DNA from 2 places in the Gordonia sp. SCSIO 19800 genome. Region 1 is predicted to be linked to the other one. Evidence: predicted binding sites of a transcription regulator. Region 1 holds the regulator's gene; the other holds the start of a gene.

Region 1 (3,560 bases):
GCGCTCCCGGATCCCGATGCCGCCTTCAGGTCGTCGATCTCGCGCTGGAAGTCCTCCACCGAGTCGAACGACCGGTACACCGAGGCGAAGCGCAGATACGCCACCTCGTCGAGATCGCGGAGCGGGCCCAGGATGGCGAGTCCGACCTCGTTGCTGGGGATCTCGGCCGATCCACTGGCGCGCACCGTGTCCTCGACCTGCTGGGCGAGCTGCGCGAGCGCGTCCTCGGCGACGTGGCGGCCCTGACAGGCTCGCCGCACGCCACGCATGACCTTCTCCCGGCTGAACGGCTCGGTCACGCCGTTGCGTTTGACCACCGCGAGCACGGCGCTCTCCACGGTCGAGAACCGGCGACCGCACTCCACACAGGAGCGACGGCGGCGGATGGCCTGCCCTTCATCTGCGACACGCGAGTCGATGACCTTGGTGTCGTCGTTCTTGCAGAAGGGGCAGCGCATCGTGTCCTCACGCAGGTCGCGGGACGCTGGAACGCACCCGAAGCGTGCGCCCCGCCGCTTGTCGGCCGGCCCCTGTGACATCGAGGATACCGCCCGGCCTCAGCGGTACCGGGGGGTGAGCAGGGGCTGGCCCACCTGCAGCGCGCTCGACCCCAGATCGTTCATCGCGACGATCTCGTCGATCACGACCTCGCGCGGCATCTCGGGTGCCACCCGGCCGGCGATCGAGCTGAGCGAGTCCCCCGAGCGCACATGGACGACCTCGGAACTCACGGCGGACGGTGTCAGCGAGTCCGAGTAATTCTGGCCGACGACACCGAACACCCACACGACGAACGCCAGCCCGACACCGGCGAGGAGCGCGACCGCGGTGCGGCGGCGGCGACGGAACACCGCCGCGTCGGGCCCGACCGGGCCACGTCCCCGGACCCCGACCGGAGAGCCACAGTGGGTACCGCCCACCCGCGGGGTCACCGGCGATGCCCCCCGCGGCCGGGTGCCGGCCGGCCGGTTGTCGACCGGTCGGCCGCCGTCGGACAGCGGGGCGCGGGTCCGGACGCGATCGGCGCGGTCGGTGCGCGGCCGGACGGCGTCGGGACGGTCGGTGCGGACGGGAGCGACGAGAGTGGCGGTGCGCATGGTGCCCTCCGGTGTTCGGGTGTCTGGGATCGTGCGGGTGTGGTGGTCGGTGTTCGAACATCGATCAGATGTTCGATGCACTGATGTTCGAATTTGTAGCACGACGTCCCGACAAAGTCTCGCGACACATCGAACAAATGTTTGAGGTGCCGGTCGCACTCCGCTAGGCTCGGACCCGGCGCAAGCCATCTACCAGCACGTTCCGAAGACGAGAGGAACCGAACATGAGTGACACCGGCGATAGGCGCGGCCGAGCGCGGGGCGCCGACGACGAGGCCCCGTTCGACGCCGCCGCCGCCGAGGCCTCACTCACCCCGCGACAGGCCGGGGTCCTGGAGGTGATCCGCCGCTCGGTGCGCGAGCGCGGTTATCCGCCGAGCATCCGGGAGATCGGCGACGAGGTCGGCCTGGCCTCGACGTCATCGGTGGCCCATCAGTTGCGGACGCTGGAACGCAAGGGGCTGCTCAAGCGCGACGCGAACCGTCCCCGTGCGGTCAACATCGCCCCGAGTGACACCCCGTCGCCGGACACCCCGACGGCCGGCCAGCTTCCCGAGCCGACCTTCGTGCCGGTTCTCGGCCGTATCGCGGCCGGCGGTCCGATCCTGGCCGAGGAGGCCGTCGAGGACGTCTTCCCACTGCCCCGTGAGCTCGTCGGCGAGGGATCGCTCTTCCTGTTGCGCGTCGTCGGCGAGTCGATGATCGACGCCGCGATCTGCGACGGCGACTGGGTCGTGGTCCGGCAGCAGAACGTCGCCGACAACGGCGACATCGTCGCGGCCATGATCGACGGCGAGGCCACCGTGAAGACCTTCAAGCGTCAGGGCCCGAACGTCTGGCTCATGCCGCACAACGAACTGTTCGATCCGATCCCGGGCAACGATGCCGTCATCCTCGGCAAGGTCGTCACCGTGATGCGGCGAGTCTGACCTCTCCACCGACCGAACCGTCGAGCACCGCCGCGGCCGCCTCGCGCGCCGCGGCGGGATCCGAGGTGGACAGGGCAGCCTCGGCGGCGGCCCGGCAGTCCGGTGCGGACACCTCGCCGAGCCGGGCCCCCACGGCCGCCGCAGCAGCCGGCGCGCTGGACAGCGAGGTGACCCCGAGACCGACGAGCACGCAGGCGAGGTTCGGATCGGCGGCGGCCTCGCCGCACACCCCGACCGGCTTTCCCTGACGTGCACCCGCTGCCGCGACACCCGCGATGAGGCTCAACACGGCCGGTTGCCACGGGTCGGTCAGTCCGGCGAGATCGGCCGACATCCGGTCGGCCGCCATCGTGTACTGGGTCAGATCGTTGGTGCCGATGGACACGAAGTCCACCTCGGCGAGGACGGCTTCGGCCAGGATCGCCGCCGCGGGCACCTCGATCATCACCCCGGCGACCAGACCACGGCCGCGGACCTCGGCGGCGAAGGTGCGCGCCTCCGCCGGCGAGGCGATCATCGGCGCCATGACCCACGGCGCGACGGCCGACCCCGACGCGGCCTGCGCGATCGCGTCGAGCTGATGCGCGCGGATCTCGGGGTGCGCCAGCGCGATCCGATCGCCCCGCACGCCGAGCGCTGGGTTCGATTCGTCGGGATGGGTCACGAACCGGAGCGGTTTGTCGGACCCGGCGTCGAGGGTGCGGATGACCACCTTCTGCCCGTCGAACGCATCGAGCACCTCCCGGTAGATCGCGGCCTGCTCGTCCACCGACGGTTCGTCGGCACGCTCGAGGAACGCGAGTTCGGTGCGGAAGAGCCCGACGCCCTCGACGGGGTACCCGGCCGCGGCGCGTGCCGACGATCCGTCGGCGACGTTGGCGAGCACCGCCACGGCCACCCCGTCGGCGGTCTGCCCCGGACCGGTCCAGCCGGCGACGAGTGCGGCATGCCGCCGATCCTCGTCGACGCGAGCCCGGGCCGCCTCCGCATCGGGCTCCACCTCGATCCGCCCGGTGCTGCCGTCGACGAGAACGGTTGTGCCGGGCTCGATCTCGTCCAGGTCGGCCACCGCCACCACGCACGGGATCCCCAGCTGGCGCGCGATGATCGCGGTGTGGCTGGTCGGTCCGCCGAGGCGGGTGACGAGGGCGATGGTGCTCGTGGGGTCGAGGCCCGCGGTGTCGGCGGGCGCGAGGTCGTCGGCGAGCAGGACCGACGGCACCTCCGGAGTGGGCACACCAGGTTCGGGTAGGCCGAGCAGTTCGGCGAGGACCCGGTCGCGCACGTCGTTGAGATCGGTGACCCGCTCGGCCATCAGTCCGCCGAGCTTGGTGAACACCGCCGCGAACTGTTCGGTGGCCGCGACGGCAGCGGCCTCGGCGGGGGCGCCCTTGCCGATGAGCGCGGTCGCGGCACCGATCCAGCCGCGGTCCTCGGCCAGGCCCGCCGTCGCGGCGAGCACCTCGGCCGTCACCCCGGTGTTCTGCGACGCGCGCGTGCGCAGCCGCGCGGCGACGGCGCCGGCCGCGGTGGC
Region 2 (3,560 bases), on a different contig from region 1:
GAGCGGCGTGCGTCGATGTGGGTGTGGCCGTCTGGGCGTGGGTGATCGCCGGGCCGGGGTGGTGGTCCGTGGATCTGCTCGCGCACGGTGTTCAGGTGGTGTGCGAACCGTCGGGGTATGTCGGGTCGACGGTTGAGGCGGTCGGGGTTGGGTGGCGCGCCGGGTTCGGCGTTCAACCGCCACACGCAGCGACCTTCGTCGGGTCCGGACCGAGCGATGCGGGTGGTGTATTGACCGGGCTTGTCGCCGACCATGCGGTTGTGGCGTGGGCAGGCGGGGGCGAGGTCGTCAATGTTAGTGAGACCACCCTTCGCCCAGTCCCTTTGGGCGTGGTGGAGTTCGACGTGGGTGGCGGGCTGGTCACACCCGGGTGCCGAGCACACTTCACCGTCAGGGCGGGCGAAGGAGACGAGGCGTTGTTCGCGCGTGGCGAGACGTTTCCCCCTGCCGAAGTGCAGCGGCACGGTGGTGTGGTCTTTGAAGATCGCCAACCACGGCTGGATGTCGGCGGCCATCGCGATCAGGTCCGGGATGGGCAGCAGGGTGCCGGTGGCAGTGGTCGCGAGGCCGGCTTCACGAATCAGATCACCGAGGTCGGCCTTGATGATCAGCTGCACCGGCAGCCCACGATGCGAGGTGCCGAGAGTCCCGTCGGCGAAACCGGCGGCCAGCGCGGCATCGAGGGCGTCGTGATTGGTCTGGGCGGGGGTGCGTCCGTCGCGGTCGGCGGCGGCGGTCAGGGCGTCGGGGTCGGCGGTGCCGGCGGGCCCGGACGGAGACTGCGGGTCGTCGGGGTTGTTAAGTCCGGGTTTGCCCCAGACCGCGAACATCATCGACAGTCGGGCGTGGAGTTCGGGTGTGACGGTGCCGGAGATGGTGGCGGTGCCATCGGCTCGTTGCCGACCGATCCACAGGCCGCGGCGCCTCTTGCGTTCCGAATCGTCGGCGAGGGTGCCGTCGGGGTCGAGATGGGCCAGTAGCCGGGCACCGAGTTGGGTGATGTCGGCAGGTGTGTGGTCGGCGGCGATCTCGGCCATCTGCCGTTCGGCGGCGACCTTGATGTCGTGGTTGATGGCGACTGGGATGCGGTCGAGGACGTCCAAGGCGGCCTGCACGTGCGCGGAGCCGACCGCACCCGCGGCGAACGCTTCAGCGAGGCACGGATGTTCAGGTGGTAGGACCTCGCCGCCGAGGCTGGTGCGGGTGGCGGTGGCATCCATCTGCTTACGACGCCGCATCGGGTTGGAGACCCGCAGCCGGTGGGTCATGTACTGCATGAGTGTCCGACAGCCTGCTTTGCGGGGCAGGTCGCGGGCCTCGACCTGATCGATCTGCCGGTCACCGGCCACGGTCAACCGTGCGATCGCTTTCTCGGTGTCGGCCGCCACATCCGCCAACTCGGTATCGGTACACGGCGCCAGGTCCACGGTCTGCAGTTCGTCGAGGATGCGGTGGAGGTCGGCCACCAGTTCGACGGCACGCGGTTGCGGCGTCGCGGATTCATCAGACATGGTCACCTCCCCTGAGAACCGTTGCCGTTGCTGCGAATGTACGTTCGAGTGTACATCAAAATGGACGCGCGTCAATCTCAAAAGCTATGTCATTCAACGCTATTCGGCGAGAGCAAGTTGTCGGTGCCTCGTGATATAGGGAGAAACCCCGATGCCGAGCGTTGACCCGACTAGGTCGATGCGCATGTGATCGACCACCGCCCACCCGGACGGCGGTCGGGAGTAGCAGTCGGTCATCGTGGCTCATACAGGGTGGTGCCGTCAGCGATCGGCAGATACGCGATGTCTCCGACACACGCCCGATTCGGGGCGCAAGCGGCGAAGTCGCGGCTCAGCAAGTCCGACCACGCATAGCATGATCAGCTTCCGTCCGCGCTGCCCGCGCGGGGGCTGCCTTCCGCCACCCGTGAACGACGAGCACGCGATCGTGAGGAGTTGGCATTGCCACCTCACCGGGTAGGTGTCGAGCCGGTTCGGCGACAAACGCCGAAGCGGCTCACCAGTTCGTCTCCCCGACGAAATACTCGACCGCCAACGGTCTTGCGGGTCAGTGCCGTAGCGGTCGAGCCAGTGACGCAGCGTGCCGCGCTCCACCGAGATCGGCGGCGATACCACGCACCGTGGCCTCGGGGGTCGACTCGTACAAGTCCACCCGCGTCCTGACGAAACCGCTCTCACTCGTGTCGTCGAGCCGTACCTCGATCGACTCGCTTCCTCCAGCTCGTTGCCGGATTCAACGTGTCCGAGATCTGGGGTCAGGTCCCCGTCGGTCCCCGAGCCGGTTGTCCTCGATGTCGCAGATCGCCGGTCACACCAGCGTGGGGAGCGCGTCACCGTTCGGGAAGTTCCGGCCGGCCTTGATGACTATGCGATGAACCGGACCGAACCTGCTGACGACGCCAGCGCCCACGTCAAGCAGCGTCCGACTTCACACGTGGGCACTAGCTGAACAGCGACGCCGAGCCGAGCACCCGACTCACGCTGATCTCGATCACGACGCGGCGTGGGTTCGGCCTGGGCTCCCGGTATCGCTGCGCGTAGCGCTGCTCAGCCTCGCGCACGCGCTCGGGCTCACGACTCACCGTCGCGGGTCCCTCCAGGGTCAGCCACCGCGGGCCGTCGACGTTGGTGACGGCCGCGTAGCCACCCCGCTCGGTATTGCGAACCTTCTGATTGCCGTCCGAGGTGATGACCCTCGCCAGGCCGGCGTCGGGATCCCAGGTGAAGCCGACGGCCACGGCGTGGGGGGTGCCGTCGGCACGCAGCGTGGTGAGGGTCCCGAGGTGGCGTTCGACGAGGAAGGCGAGCGCATCGGGCCCGAGATCGGCGGCGGTACGAGGCATGACACCAAACTAGCCGCGACGCCGCACACGGTCGGTCGCGGGGCCGATGCGATACTGGCAGCCATGGCGTCACGCAGCAGAGGGGCATCAGCGCGTCCGGACACCGACCCGTCCGGTGCCCTCGTGCTGTTCGGCGGCCGCAGCGAGATCGGCGTCGCCACCGCGGCGCGCCTCGCATCCGGGCGGACCGTCGTCCTGGCGGCCCGCCGTCCCGACGACCTCGCGGCCGAGTCCGCACGACTGCTCGACGCCGGTGCAACCGAGGTACACACCGTCGCCTTCGACGCGAACGACACCGACAGCCACCCAACGCTCGTCGAGTCGTTGGCGCAGCGACACGGTCCGATCGGGATCGCGATCATCGCGTTCGGCATCCTCGGCGACCAGGCCCGCGCCGAAACCGATGTGGCGCATGCACTTCAGATCGCCCACACCGACTACTACGCCCACATCAGCGTGCTCACCCCGCTCGCGTCGGTGTTGCGCGCGCAGGGCTCCGGGACCATCATCGTCTTCTCCTCGGTCGCCGGTGTCCGGGTGCGCCGCGCCAACTACGTCTACGGATCGACCAAGGCGGGCCTCGACGGATTCGCGAGCGGACTCGCGGATGCGCTGCACGGCACCGGCGCTCGTCTGCTGCTGGCCCGCCCGGGCTTCGTGATCGGCGCGATGACCCGCGACCTGATGGCGTCGGGGGTGAAGCCGG

Evidence for each region. Region 1 encodes LexA, which represses DNA repair genes until DNA is damaged. Its sites were predicted from a motif close to CGAACANNTGTTCG; they were not measured.
Region 2: a site for LexA is predicted at 1,545-1,558, ahead of KB201_RS15645 (HNH endonuclease signature motif containing protein). Genes of this name have one in related genera too.

What each region holds. Positions count from the first base shown of each region.
Region 1 covers NZ_JAGRQM010000005.1:287,579-291,138, reverse strand. The annotation lists gene nrdR (transcriptional regulator NrdR) at 1-458, opposite strand, end outside; gene KB201_RS08765 (LysM peptidoglycan-binding domain-containing protein) at 558-1,097, opposite strand; gene lexA (transcriptional repressor LexA) at 1,322-2,026, shown strand; gene KB201_RS08755 (phosphoenolpyruvate--protein phosphotransferase) at 2,004-3,560, opposite strand, start outside.
Region 2 covers NZ_JAGRQM010000013.1:94,028-97,587, reverse strand. The annotation lists gene KB201_RS15645 (HNH endonuclease signature motif containing protein) at 1-1,511, opposite strand, end outside; gene KB201_RS15640 (PPOX class F420-dependent oxidoreductase) at 2,453-2,854, opposite strand; gene KB201_RS15635 (SDR family NAD(P)-dependent oxidoreductase) at 2,918-3,560, shown strand, end outside.